DNA from 3 places in the Glaciecola petra genome. Region 2 is predicted to be linked to each of the others. Evidence: predicted binding sites of a transcription regulator. Region 2 holds the regulator's gene; each other region holds the start of a gene.
The links. The regulator MetJ, encoded in region 2, represses methionine synthesis genes. The targets are predictions, from matches to a motif close to TAGACGTCTAGACGTCTA.
Positions count from the first base shown of each region.

Region 1: a site for MetJ is predicted at 3,265-3,282, ahead of RM552_RS03110 (homoserine O-succinyltransferase). Genes of this name have one in related genera too.
Region 3: a site for MetJ is predicted at 2,124-2,141, ahead of metK (methionine adenosyltransferase). Genes of this name have one in related genera too.

Region 1 covers NZ_JAVRHX010000001.1:698,308-704,587, forward strand. Annotated here, with positions in the region: gene RM552_RS03085 (chemotaxis protein CheA) at 1-486, shown strand, start outside; gene RM552_RS03090 (ParA family protein) at 575-1,351, shown strand; gene RM552_RS03095 (hypothetical protein) at 1,344-2,021, shown strand; gene RM552_RS03100 (chemotaxis protein CheW) at 2,132-2,620, shown strand; gene RM552_RS03105 (DUF2802 domain-containing protein) at 2,775-3,233, shown strand; gene RM552_RS03110 (homoserine O-succinyltransferase) at 3,361-4,281, shown strand; gene RM552_RS03115 (homocysteine S-methyltransferase family protein) at 4,303-5,358, shown strand; gene metH (methionine synthase) at 5,394-6,280, shown strand, end outside.
Region 2 covers NZ_JAVRHX010000003.1:124,372-130,651, forward strand. Annotated here, with positions in the region: gene metF (methylenetetrahydrofolate reductase) at 1-765, opposite strand, end outside; gene metJ (met regulon transcriptional regulator MetJ) at 904-1,227, shown strand; gene RM552_RS11310 (ExeM/NucH family extracellular endonuclease) at 1,248-3,041, opposite strand; gene RM552_RS11315 (Cd(II)/Pb(II)-responsive transcriptional regulator) at 3,369-3,794, opposite strand; gene RM552_RS11320 (DUF3703 domain-containing protein) at 3,894-4,259, shown strand; gene RM552_RS11325 (methyltransferase family protein) at 4,269-4,847, shown strand; gene RM552_RS11330 (hypothetical protein) at 4,965-5,450, opposite strand; gene RM552_RS11335 (GntP family permease) at 5,608-6,280, shown strand, end outside.
Region 3 covers NZ_JAVRHX010000001.1:270,950-277,229, reverse strand. Annotated here, with positions in the region: gene tkt (transketolase) at 1-1,918, opposite strand, end outside; gene metK (methionine adenosyltransferase) at 2,245-3,396, shown strand; gene RM552_RS01240 (M48 family metallopeptidase) at 3,441-4,229, shown strand; gene RM552_RS01235 (mechanosensitive ion channel family protein) at 4,315-5,142, opposite strand; gene RM552_RS01230 (hypothetical protein) at 5,422-5,604, shown strand; gene RM552_RS01225 (16S rRNA (uracil(1498)-N(3))-methyltransferase) at 5,731-6,280, shown strand, end outside.

The sequences.
Region 1 (6,280 bases), on a different contig from region 2:
CAATTAAATGGTAGTGTGCGAATAGATTCTAAAATGGGTGAAGGAACGACATTAGAAATAAAAGTGCCTTTGACTTTAGCCATTTTGCCTACATTAATGATTGTTGTCGGTGAACAAACCTTTGCTTTGCCTCTAGGCGCAGTAAACGAAATTATTAATATGGATTTGAGCAAAACAAATACGGTAGATGGGCAATTGACCATGATTGTGCGTTCAAAAGCGATTCCACTATTTTATTTAAACGACTGGCTTAACCCGCATAAACCGAGTCAAGAGCGTGATAAGGGCCATGTTGTCGTTATGCAAATTGGGCCTACTCAAATTGGTTTTGCGGTTGACTCTTTAATTGGTCAAGAAGAAGTGGTGATCAAACCTTTAGATGCATTGTTGCAAGGAACCGCAGGTATGGCGGGTGCAACAATTACGTCTGATGGTGGAATTGCATTAATTCTAGATGTGCCGGGCCTGCTCAAAAGATATTCCTAGACTAAAATAATGCCGTTCTGAGCCAATAATTTTTGTGCCTAGTTTGCAACAATGAGTTTTGGTAATCAATCATGAGATCTTTATTATAATGAAGGTTTGGAGCCTGGTAAATCAAAAAGGAGGAGTAGGTAAAACTACCTCTACTATTAGCATTGCTGCTTGTTTGAGCGCATTAGGCAAGCGAGTATTACTGATTGACTTAGATCCACAAAGTTCGCTGAGTTACTATTTAGGAATAGACAGCGATACTTTGCAACATACCTTGTTCGATGTCTTCACCTCGCCACAAAATACAGTCAAATTAAAAGCAATTGTAAATAAAGTGACGGTGCAAACTAGCATCCAAAATGTAACACTATTACCCTCGCATATGGCACTTTCGACTATAGATAATGCGCTATCACAGCAGACGGGTAAGGGGCTCATAATTAAAAATGCCCTTGATTGTATATCTAGTGATTATGATTATGTGCTGATAGATTGCCCACCCGTGTTAGGGGTCTTGATGATAAACGCAATTACCAGTTCAGATAAATTGATTTTACCGACACAAACTGAATATCTCGCTTTTCAAGGTTTACAACGCATGATGAGTACTCTAGAAAAATTACGCACAAATCTGAAACAAGATGCACGTATTCTCATTGTGCCGACATTGTTTGATAGGCGCTACAATGCAGCTATTCGGACCTATTCGTTAATAAGAGAAACCTTTAAAGAAAGCCTATGGAAAGGCTATATCCCTATTGATACAAAATTTAGAGATGCCAGCGCTATTGGCGCGTCAATTGTCGAAGTTGCGCCCGAATCAAGAGGCGCCTTTGCTTATGAAAAGTTAACGAATGATTTACTAAAACATGAATGATCAAAACTATAAGCATGCAGAGAATGCGTTATTGAATTTTTTTGCAGATTCAACTTTGCCTTCTGGTACAAATGACCAACTCATACTACGAGCAAATGATTCATTATCTGACCTGTTTGAAAATGCTTGTAAGCTCGATTGTATGCAACAAGAGGGTAAAGAAAACTCAGCGATTGCCGACAGTATAAGAAGCGGGAGTTTACGAGATCCCAATCTGAAACTTTGTGATACTTTACCAACGGAGTTTCAGAGTTTAAGTTGTATTATTGCTGGATTTAAAGTGTCTGTTCCATTATTAGAATTAGGTCGAATTATTAGGCCGAAAAGCGCTCTAAAAATGGCTAAAAGGAACCTTGATAGTTCATCGATTTTTAAGGGCGTTTTAATTGACGGTGAAGAAAAGTTCCAATGCCTTAATGAAACTTTTTGGTTTGGTGGAAAACCGATACAAAAAGTAAATGAGCTTGCATTGGATAAGTATTATTTACAGTTAGGAAAATCACAATTTGTGCTCGAATGTAATGAACTCGGGTCAACCAAGATGTTACATAAAACTGCCCTGAAGTGGCACGACAATGTGCATCACAAAACATGGTTAGTAGGAGTTGTGACAGAAACAATGGAAGTGCTACTAGATAGTGCGAAATTGGTAGAAAAATTACTTAAATAATTGGCGTGCACAAATAGCGTTATTATGCACAAAATGAATGAACATAGTGATATCAAACCTAAGATGGTTTTGATATGTACACAAGTTGAAAAGTGGAGCGGAGCATACACATGTCTGACGAAAAAACAGCAACAGTTTCAGATCCAAATGACGAGGTTTTGCAATGGGTAACGTATCGTTTAGATGAAGAGACCTACGGCATTAATGTAATGCAAGTACAAGAAGTACTGCGATATACAGAGATTGCTCCGGTGCCTGGGGCACCAGATTATGTCATGGGTATCATTAATTTACGTGGCAACGTTGTGACGGTGATCGATACACGTTCAAGATTTGGGCTTCCCCCTACAGATATTACCGACAATTCTCGTATTGTGATTATTGAGGCAGACGAGCATGTTGTTGGCATATTGGTCGACAGTGTAGCCGAAGTTGTTTATCTAAAATCATCTGAAATTGATAGTACACCTAATGTAGGTACTGAAGAGAGTACCAAATTTATTCAAGGTGTGAGTAATAGGGGTGATGAGCTGTTAATATTGGTTGACTTGAACAAGTTACTGAGTGAAGAAGAGTGGGATGATATGATGGCAATCTAGTGTGCTGATGAATACGCTCAGAAGCAACACTATTCATAGGTCTTAACTGACTGAAAATTAAAAATACTTATGTTTCCTTTAAAAACAGCTGGTCATTACCGGCTGTTTTGCTATAACTAGTAATACACCAATTTTATATAAGCGTGCAAAGCAAATGGCACTACCTCTTAGTCCTGAAACCCTTCATATTATTACGCTGGCATTAGTTGTAGTGCTGGCTTTTTTTAGCTTGTTTATTTGGAGCAAAGTACGGTCGGAAAATCAACGCTTAACACAGTCTATTAAGTTGCTTAATGATTTGTATAAACATACCCAAGAGATACAAAAGAACATCAATAAATCTGATGCTGATAAGCCTGAGCAGCTCACTGATGATGTATTGAAAAAAGATAAGGCTCTACAAATCAATGAGACAAAAATACTCGGCTTAATAAAGAGACTCGATCAAGCTGATAATAGACTCGAGCAATTAGAAAAAGAAGATCCACAAATAAGAATGTATAAAAAAGCGACCGAGTTAGCGGCGCAAGGCCTATCAGTAGAAGACATTATGGATGCATGCCAATTGCCAAGGGCAGAAGTGGAGGTTTTAAAAGGCCTACAACGTAAATAATTCAGTTTAAAAAATATATCCTATTTTATTTTAGACGTCTAGACGTAAATTGTTTGACATTTGCTTATTTATTGCCAAAATAGCATCCATGTTTTATTAAGCTTGAATACAAATTCACCGTACAAATATGCCCATAAAGATCCCAGCTGAATTGCCTGCGCTCGAAAAATTGTTAGATGAAAATATTTTTGCAATGGATGATGCCAGAGCGAACACACAAAATATTAGACCTTTACAATTAGGTATTTTGAACTTAATGCCTAATAAAATTGAGACAGAATTGCAAATTTTGAGATTATTGTCGAATACACCCTTGCAAATAAACGTGGATCTAATTCGAATTGATCAAGTGGCCCCTAAAAATACTCCAGCCTCTCATATGCATACTTTTTATCAATATTTTAGCGATATAAAATACAAAAAATATGATGGCCTTATTATTACTGGCGCACCTTTAGGTAATTTAGAGTATGAAGAGGTAAAATATTGGCCACAAATGGTGGAAATATTGGATTGGGCGAGAGGAAACGTACAATCGAGTTTTTATCTTTGTTGGGCAGCCCACGCGGCTATGTATCACTTTTATGGTATCCAACGCGAACTTAGGAATAATAAGTTATCGGGCGTTTTTAAACACAAAGTATTGGATGCAAAAAACGAATTGATGCGAGGGTTTGATCCTGAATTTTATGCCCCACATTCCCGCATCGCCGAGATACCATCGTCTAGTTATCACCAAATTGACGATATCGAGGTTCAAGCGGAGTCGGAACAAGCAGGCGTATACATAGCTGCCACAACGGACAAACGTATGGTGTTTGTTACCGGTCATCCAGAGTATGATGCCTGCACCTTAGACCAAGAATATAAGCGTGATCTCGACGCCGGCATTTCACCACGGGTTCCTGTCAATTATTATCAAAAAGATGATCCTAATGCACCATGTATTGTTCAATGGAAGTCACACGGTAATTTGTTATTAACTAACTGGTTAAATTATTTTGTATACCAAACAACCCCTTACGATTTACAAAGTCTGTCAAATTAACAGCTTTATTGAGACTTATTTATGACCCAAACAGCAAGACTTATTCACAAACTCGCAGAAAGTCGCATCTTAGTACTCGACGGTGGAATGGGTACAATGATACAAGAGCATAAACTAGCAGAGGCAGACTATCGGGGCAGCGAATACGCAACTTGGCATTGTGATGTCAAAGGGAACAACGACTTATTGGCAATTACTCAGCCAGAATTAATTCTTGATATTCATGAAAAATATCTTGCCGCAGGGGCGGATATTCTTGAGACAAACACATTTAATGCAAATAGTATTTCAATGGCTGACTATGATATGCAAGATGAGGTTGTAAAAATTAATCATGCAGCTGCTAAACTTGCGCGCCAAGCAGCAGATAAATATTCTGCTCTGCAACCCGATAAACCTCGCTTTGTTGCGGGTGTATTGGGGCCAACAAGTAGAACGGCATCTATTTCGCCTGATGTGAATGACCCTTCAAAACGCAACGTTACGTTTGACGAACTTGTGGCTAATTACAAAGAGGCTACAAAAGCGCTCATCGAAGGGCAGGTCGACCTAATAATGTTAGAAACCATTTTTGATACCTTAAATGCAAAGGCAGCGGCATTTGCCGTAGACGAGGTGTTTGAAGAACTGAATATCCGTTTACCAGTAATGGTGTCGGGCACAATAACTGACGCATCTGGAAGAACCTTATCCGGTCAAACAACAGAAGCTTTTTATAATTCCTTACGTCATATTGAGCCTATTTCCTTTGGGCTTAACTGTGCTTTAGGTCCGGACTTATTGCGCCAATATGTAGTTGAGTTATCGCGAATTAGCGAATCTTTAGTATCTGCACATCCAAATGCAGGTTTGCCAAACGAGTTTGGCGAATACGATTTAAATGCAAGTGATATGGCCGCTCACATCGAAGAGTGGGCGCAAAGTGGTCTATTGAATATTGTGGGTGGCTGTTGTGGCAGCACACCTCAACACATTAAGGCTATCTCAGATGCAGTAGCCAATTATGCGCCTCGACAATCAATAGACGTAGAAACAAAAATGAGATTATCAGGCTTAGAGCCTTTTACTCATGCCTAAAGGTATTGGGTGAATTACATTGAATAGGAAAATTTGTGAGCAATAGTTTCTCGACATTTATTAACATCGGCGAACGCACAAACGTAACCGGCTCAGCGATGTTTAAAAGACTAATACTCTCTGAAGACTACGAGAAAGCGCTCGATGTAGCGCGTCAACAAGTCGAAAATGGAGCACAAGTCATCGATATTAATATGGATGAAGCGATGCTCGACTCACAAGCAGCCATGGTCAAGTTTCTCAATCTGATTGCGTCTGAACCTGACATATCACGCGTTCCCATTATGATTGATTCATCCAAATGGTCGGTTATCGAAGCAGGCTTAAAGTGTGTACAAGGTAAAGCTATTGTCAACTCTATTAGCCTCAAAGAAGGCCCCGAACCTTTTATTGCGCAAGCAAAAAAGATTAAACGCTATGGCGCGGCAACAGTGGTAATGGCTTTTGACGAAACAGGGCAGGCCGATACTTGTGAACGAAAAATAGAAATTTGTACGCGGAGCTACGATATTTTAGTGAAGGATATTGGTTTTCCACCGGAAGATATTATTTTCGATCCAAATATTTTTGCAGTCGCCACGGGTATCGAAGAGCACGACAATTATGCGGTTGATTTTATTGAAGCCACCCGACAAATAAGAAAGACATTACCTTATTGTCATGTATCTGGCGGGTTGTCCAATATCTCCTTTTCGTTTAGAGGAAACAACCCGGTTAGAGAAGCCATGCATTCTGTATTTTTATATCATGCCATTCGGGCAGGTATGGATATGGGCATTGTTAATGCAGGTCAATTAGAAGTATATGACGAAATACCAAAAGAACTGAAAGATGCAGTTGAAGACGTTATTTTAAATCGTCATAGTCAAGCGACTGACAATCTTTTGGCGTTAGCGCCAAACTATCAAGGTGATGGCAAAGT
Region 2 (6,280 bases):
TATATTGGCGCCGAGTAAATTGCGAGTTGCTTGGTCATCGGCATCGAGCCCTTGATACATTTTGTGCAACCAACCCGGCACGTGTACATTAGTCATACCAGCAAAGCGCACAAGGGTCTGGTAATTTGTAACGGGTAAAATGCCAGGTACAAGTTCGGCACCGATACCTGCTGCAGCGCAACGATCGCGATAGCGCAAAAAAGCACTACTATCAAAAAAGAATTGTGTAATTGCTTCATTGGCGCCGGCTTCGACTTTGCGTTTAAGGTTTAACAAATCGAATTGATCATTTGGTGCGTCTGGATGTTTTTCAGGATAAGCAGCTACAGAAATATCAAAGTCAGCAACTTCTTTGAGCAAGTTAACTAAATCAGATGCATACATGGCCGGTTTGTCCATGCCTTCTGGCAAATCTCCACGCAGAGCAACAATGCGTCTTACCCCAGAATCCCAATAATCTTGTGCAATAGTTTTGAGCTCTTCTTGACTTGCATCGATACAAGTAAGGTGAGGCGCAGTAGTCACGCCCGTTTCAGCTTGAATTCGTTTAACTACTGAATGCGTTCTGTCTCTCTCACCGCTGTTGGCACCATAAGTGACCGACATATATTTAGGCTTCAAAGGCGCTAAACGCTCGACTGATTTCCACAAGGTCTGCTCCATTGTTGGAGTATTAGGTGGGAAAAATTCAAAGGAAACTTCAATGTCGCGTAATTCACTCAAAGACTGATTTAGGGCATCGATACCCTGTGCATAGGAAACCATTTTTTACTCTAATAGACGTTTAGACGTCTAAACTACGAAAATATCGCGTAGACGTCAAGCAATTTAGACGTCTAGATTGATTTTTTTGGTATTCCAGTTAGAATTTTAATATAACAATACAAAACAATGATAAAAATAATGGCTAAATGGAACGGCGAATATATTCACCCATATGCAGAACATGGCAAAAAGAGTGAGCAAGTAAAAAAAGTAACAGTCTCTATACCGACAAACGTGTTGCAAGTGTTGACCGATGAGCGCACACGTCGGCAAATTAACAACCTTAGGCACGCTACTAATTCCGAACTTTTATGTGAAGCGTTTTTGCATGCATTTACAGGCCAACCTTTACCTAATGATAAAGATTTGAAAAAAGATAACCCCTACCGTATCCCAGTAGAGGCTAGAAACATCATGGTAGCAATGGGTATAGACGTCGATGAAATTGAAAAACAAGATTAGTTGTTTCCACTATTTTACGCCTAAAAACTAAACCCGACTATTACGGGATCGTGATCTGACGAACGAAAAGCCGACTTGTCGTTAAAGTTAGCAGGCTTTTTAAGGTCACCCGGCAGTTCATCGTTGTAATCCAGTGCAATTGGTTCGTCAGCATTGATATGCCACTCTACAGTCGATTGGACTAACTTTTTAGCCGCTTGGTTGGCTAAGGCATAATCTAACGAACCAAAACGGCCGCGGAACGCATAGCTATAGGCCTTTGCACCATTCAATTCTCTAGCAAGGTCGGTATATCCCGCTTTTGCCAACTCTGTTATCGGGTCTTCTTTAGCATAAGCATTTAGGTCGCCAACGATAAAAATTGGCTGATTTGAGAATGTGGCCGCTAACCAATAATGCAAAGCCTTTGCAGCGCGAGTTCTGGTGCCATTACAGTTACCCTGATCAGCACTATCATCGCCTTCTCCGCAACGACTGCCTTTAGATTTCAGGTGATTCACATTAACAACAAATGTATCTTTGTTATTCCTTGCCACAAACTTTTGCGCCATTGCGGGACGATTTCGACGAGTGCTAAACAAAGGTCCGTCTTTGTCGCGTAAAGATTTGCTTTCATCAAGAACTTCGACCGCACCGAGCGGTGCTACTTTTGCTGGTTGATAAATAATACCCACGGCAATACTGTCAGTACCAAGCGGCCCTCCAGCGTCAATAAAATCGTAAACACCCTTACCCGCCGCTTTATTCATAGCTTCAACCAATTGAGCAATGGCGCTGTGAGAGCCAAAACCATCATTTTCTAACTCCATTAGCGCAACTACATCGGCGTCGAGCGGTAAAATTGCATTCACAATTTTCGAAAGCTGCAAATTATACTCGGCAATATTATCGGCACCGCGCGGCGTCGGAAATTCACCACCTTTACCATCACCGTTAAATAAGTTGAGTACATTAAAACTCGCAATTTTAACATCACCCTTTACTTTGGGTACTTCTGGGCGTGGAGCAGATGAGACCACAGGAACCGCAGTTGACCTGATTCTGTATGTATTAAAACTATAATCAACGACACCTTTAATACCCGAGATTGTACTACCTGTTCTAAGTGGATTTTTTGCCGATAACTCGCCATTTATATCAACAGATTGCGGCGCACCGTTAAATAAATCGTCTAAGGTAATTTTATTGCGCGTATTTTCAGAAGCTATCGCTAAGGCTGCTGGTGACCCAGGAACAAATAAGTGCGTTGGCGTAAATAAGCGTCCATTAGCGACTTCTATTTCTCCAAATCGGGTGTAGTTGTAAGTATTAACTACGGTAAGAGTTTGCTCAACCGTCACGGCCATGCCTTCAAAAGCTTCAAAAGACTGCTCCCTAGAAAGCGGCAGATTCAATACGCTTGTTTGATAATTAGCGGTGCCACAACTATTAGAAAGGGCTTTTAGGTTTAATTGCGTTTTTTCGAAGGATTCGGTTACGGTCCCTCCCACTCGCACTAACTCTCGTTCTTTAACCGTAATTGGCATATTAGCTGTAAATACAAATATGCCTTCTGAAGTATTTGGGTTTGTGTCAAAGTCTTCAACTTCTTCTTGCAAGAAAAAACCTTGTAAACCAGGAGCAACTAAGGTCACTATTGCCTCAACAACGACGTCGTTGTCGACCTTTGGAGATACATTGCTATCGCCTTGTATTTGGTTTATTAACGTTGCAGGTGCTGCGCATTTTTCAATGCTAGGAAAATCTAGTGCACTTGCGTTAGCATGTGGCGCAAATAATATGACTAACAATAATATGTGCTTTGTAACTTGCATGGTTGATGCCTCTAATGTGTTTGTAACTATGAAATACATAGACTGGTGCTTATACAATAATCTGAGCGCATTAGTTTAAAAGGCTTTTTGTATTTTGAGGTTGGCAGACAACTCCTATGAACCGCAAACCGTTACAACGCGCCAAAATTTAAAACGCATTTTTCTATAGTCATTGTTACCTTGTGGGGATGTTATAAGAAAATCAGCTATTCGATTTTTACAGGATTCGTAGTCCAGATATAACTAATTTTTGATCGCTTAGAGGACGTTGGCGCGCTGTTTTGAAATCATTGTTTTTCGAATTTACTTTGACTTACTTCGTCGTGATTAACTATTACTTTTCGAAGCACTCTGCACCTCAACAATACTATCCAATTTATGCAATACTCCACATTCCTTAATTTTGGTATCACTGGCGCAATTTGACCGTATGGAAACAAGCTTTTTTTGAAGTACTTTCAATTCGTCTACACGATGTTCAATATTCTCTATATGCTTGTCTATGGTCTCGTTTATATCCTGGCAGCTATTTTCCGGATTGGCGCGAGCCTCTAACACTAGGCTTATCTCTTCAATTGTCATGTCTAATGCACGGCATTGCTTGATAAACATTAACTGTTGAAGTGCTTCATCTGAGTAGCTTCGATAATTAGATTGTGTTCGCTCAGGTTTGCTCAGTAATGTTTTACGCTCATAAAAACGAATTGCCTGAATACTTAGACCTGTTTTTGCGGACAATGCGCCAATTTTCATAATCACCTATCAATTGCTTGACCCTATACTTAGTATAGAGTTTACACTTATGTTATCGGTAGGTAAAGCGAATGAAAAAACAAAATAAAGAGGGTAATTATGAATTTCACACAATCTGCAACACCATATGTGAACAAGAAAATGAAGCAGGCAAATGACAGTTTTTCTAACCACGATCTCGAAGCTGGCTTCAAAGCATTGGAAGATGCGCACGTTATTGGGCAACACTCAACATATCATCATACGGTGGTGCATTATCAGATGCTTAAATTTGGTTTAAAACAACGTGACAATAAAGAAGTATTTGGTCAAATAATTAGGATAATGGGCGCACTCACCAAAACCGCTATTGGATTGTTGCCAGAAGGCAATACAGGTGGAGCCAATGTTAACCCTTTTAAGCCAATGCCCATATCGCCAGAAAACAAGGCGATACTCAATCAGATAAGACAAGCAAAATCGTAGAGGGTAAACATGATATCACTTACATTAATTAGCGCTTTTCTATTGCTAGCCGTAATTGGTCGAAGCTTTGTGCAATTTAAAAGAAATGGTGATTTTGGGATCAGAACCGCCGCTAAAGATGCGCCATGGGTAGAAGTTATGCCCGGAGCTATATTTGTACTGACTTTCTGTTTTGCTTTTGGCTTAATTTTATTCGGTTTTTTACAAGGAGCAACCTTCTTGTATCTGCCGACTTTCGCTCTTCAATCACTTGGCTTTTTGATTGGCATGAGTGGTGTTGTAGTAACGCTGATTTCGCAATTTCAAATGGGAGACTCATGGCGAATTGGCGTCGATCAGCTAGAAACTACACCACTCATTAGACATGGCATTTATGCGAGATCCCGCAATCCTATATATTTTGGTATTTTGTTGTTTTGGATTGGCATATGCATCACGTTCCCTTGTATTTTGTTGTGGGCATGCGCCTTGATTTGCTGGATTTGCATCGAGGTCATTGTTCGGAAAATTGAAGAGCCATATTTAATGAAAGTTCATGGCAATAATTATAGAGAATATTTCGCTAGTACCAATCGTTACAAACCATGAGCACTAACTGCCCACTCAAAATGACTAACATGATAGATTGCATATACGATAATGGCTTAAATTGCCAAGCATGCAATACTTTTTAAAAACAGGCTAGCAAAATGCTCTCGTGAATACTTAATGAGACCGGGCCAAAGCAACCATTGTATTTAAAGCAACTTTCAATTGTTCTAATGCTTCGCCTTCTGGCACCGCTTTTTTTGTACAATTATTTAAGCTTACAGCGTAGTCGGTATACATTCTATTTTCAGGAAAGCGTTTTGCGAAATTAGCAATTAATGTTTTTTTGTATGCATCTACTTGCTGCTGCATGTTTTGTGCCTTGGCCTTGTCGCCTTGATTAAATTGCAATAGACCTGGTGTGACAATTGTTTCTTGTATGTGCGTATTGTAGGCACCCAAACCCTCTAAAATATTCGTAACCTTGGTTTTATCATAGCTCGCTGGGGGTGACGACAATCTTTGCTCAACAAACTCAATAAGCGCTTGGCAACTTTGCATGTCATTTATCAATGATTGTGCCGAAGCAAAGCTCGAAAAAATTAAGGCGGCAACAAAAACGAAAGGCTTGTATGTTTGTTTGATTAGATTGATTTTTAGCATTTTATTTATCTATAAGTGATCATTTATTTAAAGCGTAAGATATCGGCAAAACAACTGATGTTCAAAGAATAAATTTAAATTTTTTGCTTAAAATCTTCACCCGAGTAGGTTTTTTGCTTTATGCTAACCTATTACGTCATCTTGTAAGCTAATATTTATGTCCGAGATTGTTACAACAGCAAACACAAGTTATTTGTTATTGGTGGCGGCAAGCGCCATTGTATGTTTACTGGTGTTAATCGTGAAGCTAAAACTTCACGCATTTATTGCGCTTATTTTAGTGAGTGTATTGACTGCATTTGCAGCCGGCATTCCAAGTAACGAACTTATTCCCACCATGACAAAAAGTTTTGGTAGCACCTTAGCGGCAGTCGCTTTGTTAGTTGGACTAGGTGCGATGATTGCAAAAATATTAGAAGTTTCTGGCGGCGCTCAAGTATTAGCAGACACCCTAATTAGCAAGTTCGGAACAGAAAAAGCTCCTTTGGCTTTGGGAATCAGTGCTTTAATTTTTGGTTTCCCAATATTCTTTGATGCTGGCCTTATTGTAATGCTACCCATTATATTTAGTGTTGCTAAGCGCTTTAATGGTCCAATATTGATATATGCCTTACCAGTTGCGGGTGCATTAGCGGTTATGCACGCATTTGTGCCACCACATCCAGGCCCAGTGGTTGCCGCAGGATTTTTAAACGCCGACATTAGCGTTTTACTACTGGTTGGTTTATTTGTTGCGCTACCTACTTGGTATTTGGGCGCATACATTTTTGGTATTTATGTAGGCAAAAAGTACAGCATTGACTGGCAGAATACATTATTGGCCCATGATC
Region 3 (6,280 bases), on a different contig from region 2:
CTGATTCACCAAAACTGTCCATGCCGACAACTGCTCCATTAAGCCCTACATACTTGTACCACGTATCCTTTGCCAACGCTTCTACTGCAACACGCTTGCTTACACTGGTAGGCAAAACCGACACTTTGTATTCGCTTGATTGTCTATCAAATACATCTGTAGAAGGCATTGACACCACTCTCACCGCATTACCTTTATCTGTCAAAATTGATGCGGCTTCGGTGGCTAGATGCACTTCTGAACCCGTTGCGATTAAAATAAGGTCTGGCTCACCGCTACAATCTACCAATATATAACCACCGCGCTCTGCATCTTTGAGTTGTTGTTCATCTCGCGCTTGCTGTGGTAAGCCCTGGCGTGTGAAAATCAGAGTAGTTGGACCATCTTTACGCTCAATAGCAGCTTTCCAAGCAATTGCCGATTCAACTTGATCACACGGACGCCAATTGTCTAAATTTGGTGTCGCTCGTAACGCAACCAATTGCTCAACAGGCTGATGGGTGGGACCATCTTCACCTAAACCAATAGAGTCGTGAGTATATACAAATATGGCCGGTAAACGCATTAATGATGCCATTCTCACTGCATTTCTTGCGTATTCCATAAACATTAAGAAGGTTGCACCATAAGGCGTGAAACCGCCGTATAGCGCTAAACCATTCATCATTGCCGACATACCAAATTCGCGAACACCATAGTAAATATAGTTTCCGCTAGCATCTTCAGCAGTAATGCCTTTGCTCGTTTCATGAATGGTTAAATTTGATCCAGCCAAATCTGCAGAACCACCTAATAATTCCGGTAAAGCCGGTGCATAAGCATTGAGCGTATTTTGCGATGCTTTGCGTGTCGCAACAGCAGCGGGATTACTTTGTAGTTCGTTAATATATTGCGTGCAAGTCTGTGCCCAGTTTTCCGGCAATTCATTTGCTTTACGACGCTTAAATTCTTCGGCTAACTTTGGATACTCTTTTTCATAAGCTGCAAACTTATCATTCCATGCATCTTCAGCAGCCTGTCCTTTCTGGAGGGCGTTCCACCCCTTATAAACATCTTGTGGCACTTCAAATGGTCCATGGTTCCAACCTAAAGCTTCTCGTGTAAGTGCAATTTCATCCTCACCTAAGGGCGCTCCATGACAACCCTCTGTTCCTTGCTTATTTGGTGAACCAAATCCAATTGTTGTTTTACAACAAATCAACGTAGGTCGACTTGAGTCTTCATGCGCTTTAGCAATAGCCGCCGATACTTCCGAGGGGTCGTGTCCATTTACGTCAGCAATCACTTCCCAACCATAGGCTTCAAAACGCGCGGGTGTATCGTCGCTAAACCAAGCTTCTACTTCTCCATCGATAGAAATGCCATTATCGTCCCAAAATGCGACCAGTTTACCTAGGCCTAAAGTGCCAGCTAGCGAACAAGCCTCGTGAGATATCCCTTCCATCAAACAACCATCGCCTAAAAAAGCGTAGGTATAATGGTTAACAATATCAAAACTGCCTTGATTGAACTGCGCTGCTAGTATTTTTTCCCCTAAAGCCATGCCAACGGCATTAGTGATACCTTGTCCTAATGGCCCGGTAGTTGTCTCAACGCCCGGTGCATAACCATATTCTGGGTGTCCTGGTGTTTTTGAATGTAGTTGTCTGAAATTCTTTAACTCTTCAATAGGTAATTCATAGCCGGTTAGATGCAGCAACGAATACAACAGCATTGAACCATGCCCATTTGATAACACAAATCTATCTCGATTAGACCATTGTGGATTTTGTGGATTGTGATTTAAATAATCGCACCACAAAACTTGTGCAATATCCGCCATTCCCATTGGCGCTCCCGGATGTCCAGATTTTGCTTGTTGAACGGCATCCATACTAAGAGCACGAACTGCGTTGGCTAAATGGCGACGAGAGGGCATGAAAACTCCTTAAGGTGTTTGGTCGGTTTTGAATGTTGGGCAAAAAGGGCCTTAATTTAATGTCGGCTATTGTTACCCAGCAGACACACTTGTTCAATAATTAAATCGCCTTTTTCTTATGTTTTATTTCACAAATAAATTTTTCCGCTGAGTTTAATTAAAATTGTATTTTTTTCATAAAGCATATCAATCTGAAATTTACTTTTAGACGTCTAGATGTAAATATAGTCAAAACAGATAATCCGGACCTTTTTGTTAGGCGAAATTTTGCGATAATCTTGCAAAATTTGGCCACCAAAACCAACTTAAAAATTATAGGATACTAAATGACTACAACACTTTTCACTTCAGAATCAGTATCGGAAGGACACCCTGATAAAATAGCAGACCAAATCTCTGATGCTGTTTTAGACGCTATATTAGCATCGGACCCTAAAGCACGGGTTGCCTGCGAAACATTTGTTAAAACAGGTATGGTTTTGGTAGGAGGTGAAATAAATACAAGCGCTTGGGTCGATATCGAAGAATTGACGCGTGATACCGTAAAACAAATTGGTTACACCCACTCTGATATGGGCTTCGACGGCGAGTCTTGTGCTGTTTTAAATGCGATAGGTAAGCAGTCCTCAGATATAAACCAAGGTGTCGACCGCGATAAAGCTGAGAACCAAGGTGCAGGTGACCAAGGTCTTATGTTCGGTTATGCAAGTAATGAAACCGACGTGCTTATGCCAGCCCCGATTACGTTTGCGCACAGATTGGTGCAAAAACAAGCGGAATTAAGAAAATCAGGTGCCCTTGCTTGGCTACGACCAGACGCCAAAAGCCAAATCACTTTTGTATATGAGAATAATAAACCCGTTGGTATAGATGCGGTTGTATTGTCAACGCAACATTGTGACAGCGTTAGCACCGAAACACTGCGAGAGGCTGTGTTAGAAGAAATTATAAAACCTGTTTTGCCAGCAAAGTGGCTAAGTAACAATACCAAATACCATATCAATCCTACTGGTCGTTTTGTAATAGGCGGACCTATGGGCGATTGTGGTCTCACAGGCCGTAAAATAATTGTCGATACTTATGGTGGCATGGCCCGTCATGGCGGCGGAGCTTTCTCAGGAAAAGATCCATCAAAAGTAGATAGAAGCGCAGCCTACGCGGGTCGCTATGTCGCTAAAAATATCGTTGCCGCTGGTTTAGCTGAACGTTGTGAAATTCAAATTTCTTATGCCATTGGAGTGGCTGAACCTACTTCGATTAATATTGAAACCTTCGGTACTGGAAAGGTAAGCACTGAAAACTTAGTGGCCTTAGTTGAGCGCCACTTCGATTTAACGCCTTATGGCTTGATTAAAATGCTTGACCTTGAACGGCCAATTTATAAAGAAACAGCGGCCTATGGTCATTTTGGTCGGGAGTCATTCCCGTGGGAGCAAACAAATAAAGCAGAAGATTTGAAAGCAGACTCAAGTTTTTAATTTGGTCACCATAAAATACTAATCTGTTAGAGTTTGATAAAATTATGAGAATGGTAAAAGTTGTTGTTATTTTAATTACATTAGGGGCAATCTCCGCTTGTGCTACATCACCTACAGGGCGTGCCCAAATCTTATTGTATTCTGACGCTCAGCTTGCGGCTATGGGCAAACAAGCATTTACTGGCATGAAGTCAGAGCTTAAGGTATCAAACAAACGCGTGGAAAATACATTAGTCCAGTGCATCGCTGGCCATATTGCCAAACAAGTGCCAACATCTGTATTTGCGGGGGACTGGGAAGTAGTTGTATTCGACGATCCACAAGTAAATGCGTTTGCCCTTCCTGGTGGTAAAATTGGTGTTTATACCGGGTTATTAGATGTTGCTCAAAATCAGCACCAAATTGCAGCAGTTATTGGGCATGAAGTAGCACATGTAATTGCAAGACATGGTAACTCTCGAATGTCGCAGTCGACTATTCTGAATATTAGTCAACAGGCCGCATTACAAGCGCTTGAAGCAAATCAAGTTGCGCAAACACCAAGCATCATGCAAGCATTTGGACTAATAAGCAACTTAGGTACATTAAAATACGGTCGTGATGACGAATCCGAAGCAGATATTATTGGTCTTGAATTAATGGCAAAAGCCGGCTTTCAACCAAATGCAGCGATTGAGCTTTGGCAGAATATGGCAGTACTTAGTCAAGGCCAAAAGCCACCAGAGTTTTTATCAACTCACCCTTCTGAGGAAACTCGCATTACTGAATTACAAACCAATCTAGCAAGGGCTGAAGCACTTTACCAACAATCGCCGCAAAGACCTAAGTGTTAGAATTAGTAAAAAGCCGTTGCATTTTTAATGCAACGGCTTTTTCAGAACCGGGTTTATGAGCGCTTAAGCGACATAAAAAACCGTTTTAACTCTCTTTATGAACATGCACATCCATTTGTGGGAATGGAATACTAATGCCTTCTGCGTCAAAACGTAATTTTACTGCTTCAGTGATATCAAACTTAACACCCCAGAAATCCCCTGATTTAACCCATGGGCGTACTACAAAATTAACGCTGCTATCACCGAGTTCGGCAACCGCGATTTGTGTACCAGGATCTTTAAGAATGCGTTCATCTGCAGAGACAATCTCTTCAAGCAATGCTTTTGCCTTTTTAAGGTCATCGCCATAGCCAATACCAAATACCATATCTACTCTGCGAGTTTCTTTTGCACTATAGTTGGTAATATTGTTGCTATAGATAGCACCATTTGGCACGATAATTTCTTTGTTATCGGGAGTCACTAATAAGGTAGTAAAAATACTGATATTCTTCACCGTACCCGAGTCACCACCGGCATCAACAAAGTCTCCCGCCTTGAAAGGACGGAAAATCAATAACATCACACCTGCTGCAAAGTTAGACAATGAACCTTGAAGTGACAAACCGATCGCTAAACCTGCCGCACCTAATATAGCGACCAATGAAGTTGTATCAACTCCTAGGTGCCCAATCGCGGCAATAATGACAAATAACATCAATACTGAACGCGCTATGGCTTTCAAAAAATCGACCAACATTGGGTCATATTTTGATTTAGACAATAATTTGCCTAATACACCAATTAGGATGTTGACGACAATTTTACCAACAACGTAAATGATAATCGCAACGACTAATTTCAGACCAAATGGAATTATATAATCATTGAGAATTGCCGAAGCATTTTCGGCACTAATATTTTCTAACATGGACATTTCCTTTGTATTAATTTTATTAATTACATCAAATTTACCGCAAAATTTATAAAAACTAGCCTAAAGTTGTATGTAATTTTCATTTTTTTGTTTTATGAACACCCCGCAAACACAGGGATTTCACTAACATAACAACAAAGTTGAAAAAAACAATAAAAATCTTTTGAAAAAGTGTCACTAATTTGCAACACTATAGGGGTAGACTAAAAAAACAATAACGACTTGAGTAATTTTGTACCCAAGTATGTAATTTTTTAAGGGAGTACTCACATTATGAATTTAGATTTAGTATTAATGATAGGCGCATTGATTTTATTAGCCATTTCAGGATTATTGGTATTCTGTTTTACCGAGTCAAAAGGCAAAAATACACCTCACGCACGCAGAGGTGTTGCAAGTCATACTGAGCGTCAGGCTAGCATAAAGACTGGTCAAACCTTTGGCGTTAACAGTTAATATTTTTCCTCTCCTAGTTTTGATATTATAGGGCGGCATCATAAAGATTGCCGCCTTTTTTTGGGCCATATTAAAAGTACTTTTTTCACCAACGTCGAGCATAATTATCGCACTAATTGAGGATATATGCGCATTTCACGGTTTTATATTGATTCATCTTTAAGTGTAGACACAGAAGTCACGCTCCCTATTGAATTAGTGCACTACATAAACAATGTATTACGATTAAAAGAAAATACACCCATCGTGCTTTTCAATGGCGATGGGAATGAGTATCCCGCAGATTTAACGGTCATAGGAAAAAGAAGGGCCGAGGCCATTGTCACATCTCAAATTGGGATTAGTACAGAATCTCCTCTGTACCTGCACCTTGCGCAAGGCATTTCTAAGGGTGAACGTATGGAAATTGCTTTGCAAAAGGCTGTAGAGATAGGAGTAAGTGAAATTACTCCGGTCATCACGGAGCTCTGTAATGTTAAATTGACTGAATCACGATGGGAAAAGAAACATCAATCATGGCGTAAGTTGGTTATATCAGCCTGTGAACAATGCCATCGTAATGTTATACCCAAAATAAATAAGCCTTTGCCCTTGCATACTTGGTTTGGATTGGCGACTGATTTGCAAAAACTCATATTAGTACCCGGAGCCTCTACATACCTATCGGGATTAACGA